DNA from 2 places in the Streptomyces sp. NPDC088812 genome. Region 2 is predicted to be linked to the other one. Evidence: predicted binding sites of a transcription regulator. Region 2 holds the regulator's gene; the other holds the start of a gene.
The links. The regulator HspR, encoded in region 2, represses chaperone genes until heat shock. The targets are predictions, from matches to a motif close to TTGAGNNNNNNNNNCTCAA.

Region 1: the regulator HspR is predicted to act here: its motif matches at 1,435-1,453, upstream of lon (endopeptidase La).

Annotation. Positions count from the first base shown of each region.
Region 1 covers NZ_JBIVJP010000011.1:104,146-111,772, reverse strand. Annotated here, with positions in the region: gene ACIP67_RS20625 (spermidine synthase) at 1-184, opposite strand, end outside; gene ACIP67_RS20620 (GNAT family N-acetyltransferase) at 603-1,301, opposite strand; gene lon (endopeptidase La) at 1,476-3,899, shown strand; gene ACIP67_RS20610 (MarR family winged helix-turn-helix transcriptional regulator) at 4,113-4,610, shown strand; gene ACIP67_RS20605 (hypothetical protein) at 4,934-5,719, opposite strand; gene ACIP67_RS20600 (nitrate- and nitrite sensing domain-containing protein) at 6,088-7,627, shown strand, end outside.
Region 2 covers NZ_JBIVJP010000002.1:341,719-349,345, reverse strand. Annotated here, with positions in the region: gene ACIP67_RS05345 (MraY family glycosyltransferase) at 1-1,049, shown strand, start outside; gene dnaK (molecular chaperone DnaK) at 1,145-2,995, shown strand; gene grpE (nucleotide exchange factor GrpE) at 2,992-3,645, shown strand; gene dnaJ (molecular chaperone DnaJ) at 3,679-4,857, shown strand; gene ACIP67_RS05325 (heat shock protein transcriptional repressor HspR) at 4,863-5,309, shown strand; gene ACIP67_RS05320 (Uma2 family endonuclease) at 5,571-6,113, shown strand; gene ACIP67_RS05315 (fibronectin type III domain-containing protein) at 6,138-7,627, opposite strand, start outside.

The DNA of each region.
Region 1 (7,627 bases), on a different contig from region 2:
CGGCGTCGACGAGCAGCCGCTCCGAGCGGCCGTCGGAGGTGTCCATCAGGAAGCAGCCGTTGGCGATGATCTGGAGCAACTCCCCGTGCCGGCGCAGCACGACCTCGCCGTACGGGCCCTCACGACGGTCCAGGACTTCGGGTCGGCCGCCGGGTTCGGGGGACATGTCGCGGGAGAGGGGCATCGCCCCATCCTGGCACCGGAGGCGGGGGAGGGCGGGGAATTCCGCGGGGCCGGTCTTGGGCCGGCTGCGGGTTCCGGCGCCGGCCTCCGGTCCCGGCCCCGGTTTTGGCCGCGGTCCCGGTCCTGGCCGCGGTCCCGGTCCTGGCCGCGGTCCCGGTCCTGGCCTCCGATCCCGGCCCCGGTCCCGGTCCTGGCCGCGGTCCCGGTCCTGGCCGCGGTCCCGGTCCTGGCCTCCGGTCCCGGCCCCGGCCTCCGGTCCCGGCCCCGGCCTCCGGTCCCGGCCCCGGTCCTGGCCGCGGCCGCGGTCCTGGCCTCCGGCCTCCGGTCCCGGCCCCGTGGCCCCCGCCTCCCGGTCCTGGCCCCCGGCTCCCGGCCCCGGTCCCCGGTTCCGGCCCCCGGCTCCCGGCCCCGGCCCCCGGTCACGAGTCGCTGTCCCCGCCCGCCCCCAGGAACTTCGCGCTCGTCAGCGGCGCCACCGCCGTCCAGTCCAGCGACTCGTACAGCGCACGCCCCGCCGGCGTCCCCGCGAGGACGCCGGTCTCGGTGCCCTCGGCCGCAGCGGCGGCCGTGAGCGTCCGCATGACGACGCTGCCCAGGCCGCGGCGGCGGTGTCCGGGTGCGGTCTCGATCTGGTCGAAGACGGCGGTCGCGCCGGTCGGAGCCACCTGGCCCCGCGCGGCGAAGGAGCCGTCGGGCGCGGCGACCATCACGCGCGTGACGCCGCCGCGCGTCCACGCGCGCAGCCGATAACCGTCGGGCGCCCGGGCCGGCCCCGCCTCCGCCGGTCCCGGCCTCGGTCCCCCTTCCGCCGCCGTGCGCAGCGGCAGCGTCATCAGCCATCCCGGCTCCGGGTCCACCCACCAGCCGGGGCCGAGCCATTCCGCGGTCACCGCCGGGTCCTGGAAGACCTTGAGCCACACACCGGCCCCGGTCACCCCGTCCGCGACCTTGCGCACCACGCCTTCCTCGACGTCGTCCCCGATCCGGGCGAGGACGTGCCGCGACACGTGCGCGGACTGCCCCACGTCGACGGTGAACCCCCAGGGCCGCCGCACGGGCGGAGCGGCTCCGCGCGACACGACCCACCCGTCCACCCAGGCCCGCACGATCCCGTCCACACGACCTCCGTAATAGCCAGTCAGCACATTCGCCACTTACGTGAGGCGACTGTACGGTGCCACGTGCCGGACCCGGCAGACGTGATCGCTCACAGCGAACGACCACCCGGGAACATTCGACGCCGCCCGTGCATTGAGTCGGCATAACTCAACTTGACTGCCGAAGGGGAGATCATGGCTGCTGAGTCCGCAGCGTTCACACCGCTCACCCTGCCCGTACTGCCGCTCGACGACGAGGTCGTGCTGCCCGGGATGGTGGTTCCGCTGGACCTCAACGACGCCGATGTGCGCGCCGCGGTGGAAGCGGCCCAGGCCGCCGCCCGCTCGGAACCCGGGAAGCCCCGGGTACTCCTGGTGCCGCGCATCGACGGCACGTACGCGAGCACCGGCGTGCTCGGCACGGTCGAGCAGGTCGGCCGGCTGGCCGACGGCGACCCGGGCGCGCTGATCCGCGGCCGCGGCCGCGTCCGGATCGGCGCCGGCACCACCGGCCCCGGCGCGGCCCTGTGGGTCGAGGGCACGCGGCTCGACGAGAAGGTGCCCGAGCCCCTGCCCGGCCAGGTCGCCGAACTGGTCAAGGAGTACAAGGCGCTGGCCACCGCCTGGCTGCGCAAGCGCGGCGCCTGGCAGGTCGTCGACCGCGTCCAGGCCATCGACGACGTCTCCGCGCTCGCCGACAACTCCGGCTACTCGCCGTTCCTGACCACCGAGCAGAAGGTCGAGCTCCTGGAGACGGCCGACCCGGTGGCCCGTCTGAAGCTCGCCACCCAGCAACTGCGCGACCACCTCGCCGAGCAGGATGTCGCCGAGACCATCGCCAAGGACGTCCAGGAGGGCGTCGACAAGCAGCAGCGCGAGTTCCTGCTGCGCCGTCAGCTGGAGGCCGTCCGCAAGGAACTGCGCGAGCTCAACGGCGAGAGCGAGGGCGAGGAGTCCGACGACTACCGCGCCCGTGTCGAGGCCGCCGACCTGCCGGAGAAGGTCCGCGAGGCCGCCCTCAAGGAGGTCGACAAGCTGGAGCGGGCGAGCGACCAGTCGCCCGAGGGCTCCTGGATCCGCACCTGGCTCGACACCGTCCTGGAACTGCCGTGGAACGAACGGACGGAGGACGCCTACGACATCCAGGGCGCCAAGGCGGTCCTCGACGCCGAGCACGCGGGCCTGGAGGACGTGAAGGAGCGGATCACCGAGTACCTGGCGGTGCGCAAGCGCCGCAGCGACCGGGGCCTGGGCGTGGTCGGCGGACGGCGCGGCGGCGCCGTGCTGGCCCTGGTCGGCCCGCCCGGCGTCGGCAAGACCTCGCTGGGCGAGTCGGTCGCGCACGCCATGGGCCGCGCCTTCGTCCGCGTCGCCCTCGGCGGTGTCCGGGACGAGGCGGAGATCCGCGGTCACCGGCGTACGTACGTCGGCGCGCTGCCCGGCCGGATCGTCCGCGCGATCAAGGAGGCCGGTTCGATGAACCCGGTCGTCCTGCTCGACGAGATCGACAAGGTCGGGTCCGACTTCCGCGGCGACCCGGCGGCGGCCCTGCTGGAGGTCCTGGACCCGGCGCAGAACCACACCTTCCGCGACCACTACCTGGAGGTCGAGCTCGACCTGTCGGACGTCGTCTTCCTCGCCACCGCCAACGTCCTGGAGGCCATCCCCGAGGCCCTGCTCGACCGTATGGAGCTGGTCCGCCTCGACGGCTACACCGAGGACGAGAAGGTCGTCATCGCCCGTGACCACCTGCTCCCGCGCCAGCTGGAGCGGGCGGGCCTGGACAAGGAGGAGGTGACCCTCGACGAGAGCGCCCTGCGCAAGCTGGCCGGCGAGTACACGCGCGAGGCCGGCGTGCGCACCCTGGAGCGGTCCGTCGCCCGGCTGCTGCGCAAGATCGCCGCGCAGCACGAACTGGGCCGGCGGGAGCTGCCGTTCACCGTCACCGAGGCGGACCTGCGTGACCTGATCGGCCGGCCGCACCACGTGCCCGAGTCCGCCCAGGACCCGGCCGAGCGGCGCACCTCGGTGCCCGGTGTGGCGACGGGGCTCGCGGTCACGGGCGCGGGCGGCGACGTGCTGTACGTCGAGGCGTCGCTGGCCGACCCGGAGACGGGCGCGGCGGGCCTGACCCTGACCGGTCAGCTGGGCGACGTGATGAAGGAGTCGGCGCAGATCGCGCTGAGCTTCCTGCGCAGCCACGGCGCCGAGCTGGAACTGCCGGTCGCCGACCTGAAGGACCGGGGCGTGCACATCCACTTCCCGGCGGGCGCGGTCCCCAAGGACGGCCCGAGCGCGGGCATCACGATGACGACGGCCCTCGCGTCCCTGCTGTCCGGACGGCTGGTCCGTACGGACGTGGCGATGACCGGCGAGGTCTCGCTGACCGGCCGGGTCCTCCCGATCGGCGGTGTGAAGCAGAAGCTGCTCGCCGCGCACCGCGCCGGGGTGACCACCGTGATCATCCCCAAGCGCAACGAGCCCGACCTGGACGACGTCCCGGCGGAGGTCCTGGACAAGCTGGACGTCCACGCCGTCACCGACGTCCGCCAGGTCCTGGAACTGGCGCTCGCCCCCGCGACCAGCGGGGTGACGCCGGAGGTTCCGGTCGCGGCGTGACGGACGCGTCCGGAGGGGAAGGCCCGGGTCCCGTGAGGGAGGCCCGGGCCTTCGCCCGCCCGGGGCCACCGGCCACGGCGTCACGGCGTCTTGGCGTCATGGGTCATGGCGTCATGGGTCATGGCGTCATGGGGCAGGTGCATGCCACGACCCTCGGCCCGGGGTGCGGCTACGCACGTAGAATCGGCACGGAACCGGATCAGGAGCGCTGACGTGCACGAGGACGGAAACGGCGACGGACGCGGGGGCGCATCCGAGGTGTCGCGAAGAGGTGTGGACCAGGAGTTCCTGTCCCTGGAGCGGGAGCTGACGGTGCTGCTGCGCCGCGCCCGGGCCAATCAGGGCGAGATGGCCCGCGAGGTGCACCCGGACCTGGAGTCCGCGGCGTACGGCCTGCTCGTCCGGCTGGAGGAGTGCGGGCGGCAGCGGGCGACCGAACTCGCCGCCTACATCGGCGTCGGCAAGGCCACCATGTCCCGCCAGCTGCGCGCGCTGGAACAGCTCGGCCTGATCGCCCGCGCGCCGGACCCGGCGGACGGACGCGCCTGGCTCGTCGACCTGACCGAGGAGGGCCGCACCCGGGTCGGCCGGGTCCGCGAGGCCCGCCGGGCACGGTACGTCAGCCAGCTCGCCCACTGGGACCGCGGGGAGGTGGCGGAGCTGGCCCGCCTGCTCCACGAGCTGAACCAGGGCATGGCCAAGCAGGCCTGAACCGGCGACCGGCCGATCGGGTCTGGACCGGCGACCGTTCGAGAGCAGGCCCGATGCCCGGCATGGTCCGTCAGGCCAGAACCAGCGGATGGCTCATCCCGCCCGAACCAACGCGGGGCCGAAGGCCCGGGCAGGCCCGAGCAGGCCCGACCCCCGGTGTGGTCCGTCAGGCCAGATCCGGTGGATGGCTCATCCCGCCCGAACCAACGCGGGGCCGAAAGGCCCGAGCCAGCCCGAGCCAGCCCGAGCAGGCCTGAGCCGGCCCGACCCCGGCGTGGCACAGCCCGCCCGAACCAGTGCGCGGCCCAGGTCCCGGCCCCACCTCACAGCTCCACGAAGACCGCCGTCGCGTCGTCGTGCCGTTTGGCGCGGCCCAGGAACTCCCGCTCGGTGTCCGCCCGCTCCAGCTTCCGCACGCGCTCCACCAGCGTGCGAGGGCCCTCCTTGCGGACGCGGCCGAACAGGTCCGTCCAGTCGCCCTCGCGGAACGTGTCCACCCACCGCGTCACCCCGTCGCTGAGGGCCGCGAGGGCGGCCACCTCGGTGCGCGGGACGGCGCCGGTGACCGCGCGGGCCGCCACCGCCGGGTCCGCGGCAGCGGTGAAGAAGCCGCCCTCCTTGTTGCGGACCCGCGTGTCGCAGACCTCCGCGCTCGCCAGCAGCGCCGGCGGGACGAGCGTCAGACGGTCGTCCAGGACGGGGGTGACCGTGCCGTCGGGGGAGGCCAGGAGGAGCGCCGAGTCGGACAGGACCAGGTACTCCACCGAGTCCGGGGACCAGCGGGCGAGAACCACCGTCGCCTGCGGCGTACGCGGGTGAGAAAGGTCACAGGTGCCGGAGTGGGCGTCGGCGGTACGCGCCAGAGCGAGGGAGAGCGCCTCGGCCAGCGGAACATCCGGGAGTGAAACGGTCAGTTCGGTCAGGGCGCCGCCCAGCCGCGCCGTGTACCAGGGGACCGAATGGAGACAGCCCGTGCCGCTCCGGGGCGGCGTCACGCCGTCCAGCAGGACGAGTGAACCGCCCTGACCGGAGGCGGGAAGTCCGACGCTCGCGAAGTCCTCGTTGGGGTAGGCCCGATCACCGGGCTCCGACACAAGTTCCGTGCGCATCCCGCCAGTCTGCACGACCCCTTCACACCCTTCGCGAAAGGCTGGCAACACTCCTCGGGTGGGCGCACCGTCGCAGGTCAGGCGCCTGTTTTGGGAGGGAATAACGCACTCCGGGAAGGCGTGGCGGCGAATATTGCCAAAGCCCGCCGCCCACGTCCAACCGGCGCCCCGTGCAAAGGCCTCGCAGGTGCCGGAGTGACTTGCCCCTCAACTCTCCTCCGATGTTCACTCCTTCGGGTGGCGGGGCAGTCGATGCGCGACCCCTGCCCACCGGCACTGGGAGGGTCGGGGACCGTACCGGACGTACGCACCCGTTGACGGAGCGTCATCCGGCCCATGGGTAACACGAGTCAGGAATGCGAGCACCGGTGCAGAAGACGCGGCCTCGGCGCACAGGCAGCAAGACGGCCTCCGAGGGGGGCGCGGAGCGCACCCCTGTAGGGAAGGGCCGTCCGACCCACGTACGCAACCGGCTGATCGTCGCGGTGGCCGTGGTGGCCGCCGCCGTCGCGGGCGCCGGAGCCCCCTCCGTCCTCGACGCCTCCGGGCAGTTGAAGGACGCACAGGATCTGGTGACCCTCGCCGAGCGGACCCAGGACGCGCTGGTCCTCGCGCAGTCGATCGCCGACGAACGGGACGAGGTCACCGTCTACGTCGCGGCTGGCCGTACCAAGGCCTCGGCGCCCTCGACGCAGAGCAGTACCCGTGTGGACCGGCAGGTGCGGGAGCTGACCGCCGACGCCGACACGCCCGCCGGGCTCCGTGCGGAGCTCGACGGCCTCGCCTCCGTCCGGCAGACGGCCCTCACCGGCAAGAGCACGGCGCTCGAGGCGCACCAGGCCTACTCCGCCGCCATCACCGCGCTGCACGGTCTCGCCGAGCGGCTCGCGGAGCAGATGCCGCCCCGCGCGGGCTCCGGCGCCCACGCCCTCGCCGACCTCGACACCGCCGTCCAGCAGGCCGACGCGGCCCGCGGACTGCTGCTGGCCGCGCTGAACGTGCCGACGTCCACGGAGAGCGTCTACGACCCGGTCACCGGCCTGTCGTCCACCGAGACGGTCTCCTCCGGCGGCGACGCCAAGCGGCGGGACGCCCTCACGGCCGCCGCCCAGCAGGCCCGGCTGCGCTCCGACGCGGCCCTGACCGCCTTCCGGGAGAACGCCCCGCAGCAGGCCGTCGACTCCTACGACTCCACCGTCACCGGCGGTGACGTGGAGGCCGCCGAGAAGTACCTGGCGGCCCTCACCGACCAGCCGGAACTCACCGACGACGAGCTCGACACCAGCCTCAAGAAGCTGGACGCCGCGCTCTCCGCCCGGGTCGACCTGATGCGCGGCGCCGAGTCGTCGCTCTACGACCGCCGCACCAAGGACCTCGCCCAGCTGCGCGACGACGACGTCACCGCGCTGGAGATCCGCATCGCCCTGCTCGGCGCCCTGGTACTGCTCGCCATAGGCATCGCCACCGCCATGGCCCGCAGCCTCACCCGCCCGCTGGCCGTGCTGCGCCTCGGCTCGAAGCGGCTGGCCGACGCCGAGAACCCGGCGGCCGAGGAGCCGCTGCGGTTCACCGGCCGCAACGACGAGTTCGCCCAGGTCGTCCGCTCCGTCAACGCCCTGCACGAGCACGCCGTCGCCCTCCACGAGCGCGTCACCACCCTGGAGTCCGACCGCAAGCACCTTGTCGGCCAGCGCCAGAAGATGGCCGACGCCCGCGAGGGACTGCGCGCCGAACTCGCCGACGCCGCCGCCCGCCTGGAGCGGCTGCGGTCCAGCATCAGCGGCACCTTCGTCAACCTCTCCCTGCGCACCCTGGGCCTGGTCGAGCGCCAGCTCGCGGTCATCGAGGGCCTGGAGGAGCGCGAGCAGGACCCCGACCGCCTGGCCACGCTGTTCAAGCTCGACCACT
Region 2 (7,627 bases):
CGGGCGGCGGGGTCGCGGTGCTCGGGCTGGTCGTGGACCTGTGGCGGCTGAAGGCCCGGTTCGTGGTGGCCGGTACGGCGGTCGCGGCGGCCTTCGTGGTGCCCTACGGCGACACCGGCGTCGTCGCCGGAGTGGCGGCCGTCGGCTGGATCGCCTGCGTCGCGCTCGCCTTCCGGGCCCTGGACCACGCCGACGGGGTCGCCGGGACCGTGGGGGTCGTCACCGCCTTCGGCGTGGGGGCGTGCGCGGCGGCCGAGATGATGGACGGCCTCGCCGTGCTGCTGAGCGTGCTCGCCGCCGCTCTGACCGGGTTCCTGATGCACAACTGGCCTCCCGCGCGCGTGGCGCTCGGCGGCTGCGGCGCGCTCTTCACCGGCTTCCTGCTCGCCGCGGCGGCCGTCTCCGCGCGCGCGGGCCAGGACGCCGTGGCCGGCGCGGGCGTGCTGTTCGCGCTCACCGCGGTCGCCGCCGCCGACGTCGTCCTCGTCCTGCTGGCCCGGCGCACGGCCGGGCGCCCGCTGCTGCGGCGCGGGCCCGACCACCTGGCCCACCGGCTGCGGCGGCTCGGCCTCACCCCGCAGGGGGTGACGGTCCTGCTCGGCGTCGCGGCCTTCGCGGGGGTGCTCGTCGGGACCCTGGTGCACGCCGGCTGGGCGGACGCGCAGGCCGTGCTGTGGGTGGCGGGCGGCGTCCTGGTCGTCGTCCTCGGACTGTGGCGGGTGCCGGTGTACGCCCGGCCGGGGGAGGGCGGCGTGGTGCGGCGCGCCGGTGAAGGCGGGGGCGTGGTGCGGCGCGCCGGTGAAGGCGGTGTGGTGCGGCGGTCCGGGGAAGCGGGCGCGGGGCGGTCCGGGGAAGTGGGCGCGCGGCGGTCCGGGGAGGGCGCGGGGCGGCGTCAGGAGGAAGGTGCCGTGCGGGCCCGCGCCCGTGCCCGGCAGCCCTCCGTCTCCGCGGTGCAGCCCCCTCGGCGGTCGGCCGAGTCACCCGCGCGAGCATCTCGCCGTACGGTGTCGCCGCAGGTCGGCGAGGTATTGCGCGTAAGGAACGGATAAGAGTTGAGTCGGTGTGACTCAGGTCTGTTGACCGGGCGGCGGGTGTCGTGCACACTTGAGTCCGTTCCACTCAAGTCAGCTGGAGGAAGATCACCATGGCACGTGCGGTCGGCATCGACCTGGGCACGACTAACTCCGTCGTCAGCGTTCTGGAGGGCGGCGAGCCCACCGTCATCACCAACGCCGAGGGTGCCAGGACCACGCCGTCCGTCGTCGCCTTCGCCAAGAACGGCGAGGTGCTGGTCGGCGAGGTCGCCAAGCGCCAGGCGGTCACCAACGTGGACCGGACCATCCGTTCCGTGAAGCGTCACATGGGCACGGACTGGAAGATCGAGCTCGACGGCAAGAGCTTCAACCCGCAGCAGATGAGCGCCTTCATCCTGCAGAAGCTGAAGCGCGACGCCGAGGCGTACCTGGGCGAGAAGGTGGCCGACGCGGTCATCACCGTCCCGGCGTACTTCAACGACTCCGAGCGCCAGGCGACGAAGGAAGCCGGTGAGATCGCGGGTCTCAACGTCCTGCGCATCGTCAACGAGCCCACCGCGGCCGCGCTCGCCTACGGCCTCGACAAGGACGACCAGACGATCCTCGTCTTCGACCTCGGTGGCGGCACCTTCGACGTGTCCCTCCTGGAGATCGGCGACGGCGTCGTCGAGGTGAAGGCCACCAACGGTGACAACCACCTCGGTGGTGACGACTGGGACCAGCGCGTCGTCGACTACCTGGTCAAGCAGTTCCAGTCCGGCCACGGCGTGGACCTGTCCAAGGACAAGATGGCGCTCCAGCGTCTGCGCGAGGCCGCCGAGAAGGCGAAGATCGAGCTGTCCTCGTCCACCGAGACCTCGATCAACCTGCCGTACATCACGGCGTCCGCCGAGGGCCCGCTGCACCTGGACGAGAAGCTCACCCGCGCCCAGTTCCAGCAGCTGACCGCGGACCTCCTCGAGCGCTGCAAGACCCCGTTCTTCAACGTCATGAAGGACGCCGGCGTCTCCATCAACGAGATCGACCACGTCGTCCTCGTCGGTGGCTCCACCCGTATGCCCGCCGTCGCCGAGCTCGTCAAGGAGCTGACCGGCGGCAAGGAGGCCAACAAGGGCGTGAACCCGGACGAGGTCGTCGCCATCGGCGCCTCGCTCCAGGCCGGTGTCCTCAAGGGTGAGGTCAAGGACGTCCTGCTCCTCGACGTGACCCCGCTGTCCCTCGGTATCGAGACCAAGGGCGGCATCATGACCAAGCTCATCGAGCGCAACACCACGATCCCGACCAAGCGGTCCGAGATCTTCACCACGGCCGAGGACAACCAGCCGTCCGTGCAGATCCAGGTCTACCAGGGCGAGCGCGAGATCGCGGCGTACAACAAGAAGCTCGGCATGTTCGAGCTGACCGGTCTGCCGCCGGCGCCGCGCGGCGTCCCGCAGATCGAGGTCTCCTTCGACATCGACGCCAACGGCATCATGCACGTGACCGCGAAGGACCTGGGCACGGGCAAGGAGCAGAAGATGACCGTCACCGGCGGCTCCTCGCTGCCGAAGGACGAGGTCGACCGCATGCGCCAGGAGGCCGAGCAGTACGCGGAGGAGGACCACCGCCGCCGCGAGGCCGCCGAGGCCCGCAACCAGGGCGAGCAGCTCGTCTACCAGACCGAGAAGTTCCTCAAGGACAACGAGGACAAGGTCCCCGGCGAGATCAAGGCCGAGGTCGAGGAGGCCCTCTCCGAGCTGAAGGACAAGCTCAAGGGCGAGGACACCGCCGAGATCCGCACCGCCACCGAGAAGGTCGCGGCCGTCTCGCAGAAGCTCGGCCAGGCCATGTACGCCGACGCCCAGGCCGGCCAGGCCGCGGGCGGCCCGGAGGGCGCCACCGCCGGCGGTGCCAAGGCCGCCGACGACGACGTCGTGGACGCCGAGATCGTGGACGACGAGCGCAAGGACGGTGCCGCGTGACGGAGGAGACCCCGGGCTTCGAGGAGAAGCCCGACGTCCCCTCCGGCGCCACCTCCGACGACGCCGAGCCGAAGGCCGCTCCCTCCGACGAGGGGGCGGCCCCGGCCGGGGACGCGAACCAGACGGCCGGGCTGGTGGCCCAGCTGGACCAGGTGCGCACCGCGCTCGGCGAGCGCACCGCGGACCTCCAGCGGCTCCAGGCCGAGTACCAGAACTACCGCCGCCGGGTCGAGCGCGACCGGATCGCGGTCAAGGAGATCGCCGTCGCGAACCTCCTGACCGAGCTCCTGCCCGTGCTCGACGACATCGGCCGCGCGCGGGAACACGGCGAACTGGTCGGCGGCTTCAAGTCCGTCGGCGAGTCCCTGGAGACCGTCGCGGCGAAGATGGGCCTCCAGCAGTTCGGCAAGGAGGGCGAGCCCTTCGACCCGACGATCCACGAGGCTCTGATGCACAGCTACGCGCCGGACGTCACCGAGACGACGTGCGTGGCGATCCTTCAGCCCGGGTACCGGTTCGGCGAGCGCACCATCCGTCCCGCCCGGGTGGCCGTGGCCGAACCCCAGCCGGGGGCCCAGACGGTCAAGCCGGCCGAGGAGAGCGAGACGGCGGCCGACGACAAGGAGAGCGGTGGCCCGGACGAGGGCTGAGCGCGAACCGACGCGAGAGGAGGGACGTCGAGGATGAGCACCAAGGACTTCATCGAGAAGGACTACTACAAGGTCCTCGGCGTCCCCAAGGACGCCACCGAGGCCGAGATCAAGAAGGCGTACCGGAAGCTCGCCCGCGAGTACCACCCGGACGCCAACAAGGGGAACGTCAAGGCCGAGGAGCGCTTCAAGGAGATCTCCGAGGCGAACGACGTCCTCGGCGATCCCAAGAAGCGCAAGGAGTACGACGAGGCGCGCGCCCTCTTCGGCAGCGGCGGCTTCCGCCCCGGCCCGGGTGCGGGCGGCGGTTCCTTCAACTTCGACCTGGGTGACCTCTTCGGGGGCGCCCAGGGCGGCGCCGGGGGAGCCGGCGGCTTCGGCGGCGGGATCGGTGACGTCTTCGGGGGCCTGTTCAACCGCGGTGGTGCCACGGGCACCCGCACCCAGCCCCGGCGCGGCCAGGACATCGACACCGAGGTCACCCTCAGCTTCACCGAGGCGATCGAGGGCGCGACGGTCCCGCTGCGCATGACCTCCCAGTCACCGTGCAAGGCATGTTCCGGCACCGGCGACAAGAACGGCACCCCCCGGGTGTGTCCGACTTGCGTCGGCACCGGGCAGGTGGCGCGCGGCTCGGGCGGGGGCTTCTCCCTCACCGACCCCTGCCCCGACTGCAAGGGGCGCGGCCTGATCGCCGAGCACCCCTGCGCGGAGTGCAGCGGCAGCGGGCGGGCCAAGTCCTCCCGCACCATGCAGGTCCGCATCCCCGCGGGCGTCACCGACGGGCAGCGGATCCGGCTGCGCGGCAAGGGCGCCCCCGGTGAGCGCGGCGGCCCGGCCGGCGACCTGTACGTCGTCGTCCACGTCGACCCGCACTCGGTCTTCGGCCGCAAGGACGACCACCTCACCGTCACCGTGCCCGTCACCTTCACGGAGGCGGCCCTGGGCGGCGAGGTCAGGGTGCCCACGCTCGGCGGCCCGGCCCTGACGCTGAAGCTGCCGCCCGGCACACCCAACGGGCGCACCATGCGCGCCCGGGGCAAGGGCGCGGTCCGCAAGGACGGAACCCGCGGCGACCTGCTGGTCACCGTCGAGGTGAGTGTTCCGAAGGACCTGTCGGGGAAGGCTCGTGACGCACTGGAGGCGTATCGCGAGGCCACCGCGGGTGAGGACCCGCGGGCGGAGCTGTTCGAGGCCGCGAAGGGAGCTTGAGGGTGATGGACGGCCGTCGACGTAACCCGTATGAACTGACCGAGGAGACCCCGGTCTACGTCATCTCGGTGGCGGCCCAGCTCTCCGGCCTCCACCCGCAGACCCTGCGCCAGTACGACCGCCTCGGCCTGGTCTCCCCGGACCGTACGGCCGGGCGGGGCCGCCGCTACTCGGCCCGCGACATCGAACTGCTGCGCACCGTGCAGCAGTTGTCGCAGGACGAGGGCATCAACCTGGCCGGCATCAAGCGGATCATCGAACTGGAGAACCAGGTCGCCGCCCTCCAGGCCCGGGTGGCCGAGCTCCAGTCCGCGCTGGACGGCGCAGCGGCGGCCATGCAGCAGCGGGAGGCGGCGGTCCACGCCTCCTACCGGCGCGACCTGGTGCCGTACCAGGAGGTGCAGCAGACCAGCGCGCTGGTGGTGTGGCGGCCGAAGAAGGCCAAGGACTGACGGCGCGCGTCGACCCGTGTGAAGGGGCCCGGAGGACGAACCTCCGGGCCCCTTCGTGCTGCTCGGGGCCGGGCGGATCGTTTCCCTCTCGCTCGAACGGGTGAACAGGTGGCATGTGGGCCGGTCGGAGGCACGGCCGTCCCTACGGTGATCGCGTTGCTTGTGCCGCGTGCACCCCCGGCCCACACTTGAGGAGGTGATGCCGCCCTGTCGGAGAACGTCCCCGATCTGGACGAGGTCCTGTGGCAGGCGTGGAAGGCCATGGAGCTCCCTGAGGGCTACCGCGCTGAGATCATCGAGGGAGCCCTTGAGGTGTCGCCGACCGGCCGGTACTCACACAGCCAGATCATTTTCCTGCTGAGGGAAGCCCTGAGAGATCACTTGCGACGCGGGGATCTCGCCGTCCGCAGCGGCACGAACGTCATCCACGAAGGCTCGGCGTGGGTTCCGGATCTGTTCGTCGTCGCGAGAGACCCGGAGCGTTACGTGACCGATGACGGCCTCGGCCTGGTCGCCGCCGGAGTGAGGGCTGTCTTCGAAGTCACCTCCCCCGGCAAGCGCAGCCTCGAACGGGACCGGGTGAAGAAGCGCCGTGAGTACGCGCGTGCCGGCATCCCCGTCTACGTCCTCATCGACGACTACGACGGCCAGGGCGCCGTCACCCTCCTCACCGGGCCCCGCCCCGACACGGCCGACTGGGAGGACGTCCACCGTGTCCCTTACGGCACCGAGGTCACCGTGCCCGAAGGCCCCGCCAAGGGTTTCGTGATCGGTGAGGCGATCACTGGCCCGAAGCGGGGCTGAGGTGGATCGGACGCGTGAGGTGCGCTACGGCGCGGTCACGGTCCAGTCGCCGGCCGGCAGGGACTCGGTGCCGTCCTCCGCCACCGCGGTGACCCAGTAGTAGGTGGTGGTTCCGCGCTGCACGCTGGTGTCGGCGAACTCGGTGGTGCCGCTCGGGAGTGCGGCGATCGTCTCGTACGCGGAGGTCTCCGGGTTCCAGCGGTGGACGAGGTAGCCGCCCGCCTGCTCCGGTGCCGAGTCGGCGAGCCCCTGCCAGGTCAGCAGGTTGCCCTCGTCGCCCTCGGCGGCCGACACGGTGAGGGACAGGGGCGAGCCGTCGGGCGTCGGGACGCTCGGTGTCATGTCCAGCTCGGTTGCGGTCACGATCTGTGCCTCGCCGGTCCATCGGAACGCGGAGTTCCCGGCGTCGTCGACGGCGTCCACGACGAAGCAGGACTGCTCACCGTCGGGAAGGACGGTGTACGCGTACGAGGTGGTGCCGGCCGGTACGGAGTAGCCCGCGGAGAGGGAGCACACCCGCTCGTCGCCCTCGTCGCCCAGGAGCTCGCCACGGCGAACCGTGTAACTCGCCAAATCGGCGGTCGGGTTGGCGTCCCAGCCCACCAGGAAGCCGTACTCGGTCGGGGTGACCGTCACCCCGGTGACGGCCGACGGGGGCGTGAGGTCCCGGCGCTTGCCGCTCACGGCGGTGGACCGCGCTGACTCGTTGCCGGCCGCGTCCAGGGCGGTCACGCGGTAGAAGTAGGTGCCGTCCTCGGCGGCGGTGGTGTCCAGGTACGAGACCTGGTCCGCGCCGGTGCCGATCCGGGTGTACGTGCCGTCGGCGCTCGCCGCCCGGTACACGCCGTACGACGCCGCTCCCGTGACCTGGCTCCACAGGAGCCGCAGGCCCCCGGACTCGCTGCTGACGGACAGTCCGGCGGGCACGCCCGGGGCGGTCCGGTCCACGGTCGTGACGGTCTTGTCCGCCGTGCCCGCCGACTCGTTGCCCGCCTTGTCGTAGGCGCGCAGCTCATAGGCGTAGGCCGTGCCGGTCACCGGGAGGGTGGTGTCGGTGTACGTGGTGGAGGCGGTGGCGGTCAGCCTCGTCCAGGTCGTGCTCTCGGCGGGCCGACGGTAGATCCGGTACCCCGCGAGGTCCATCTCCTTGTTCGCCGCCCAGGTGAGCTTCGCCCGGCCGGTCGCGGTGTCGTAGGTAGCGGCGAGGCCCGTCGGGGTCAACGGCTTCACCTTGTCGACGGTGGCGGTGGTGCGGGGCGCGTAGGTGAAGGCGACGTTGGCGTTGCCCGTCCAGTTCACGTAGTCGACGCGGAGGGTGTGCTTTCCGGCGGGCAGGGTCAGGTTGACGGTCTTCTTCACCGTCGTCGACCCGTTCTTCCAGATGTCCACCTTGCGGACGCCGTCGACGTAGACGCGCAGTCCGTCCTGGACGGCGGCGGTGAAGGCGAAGGGGCCGCCCGAGCCGAAGTCGCGGGTGACTGTCCAGCGGACGCCGAAGTTGTTCGAGGACACCC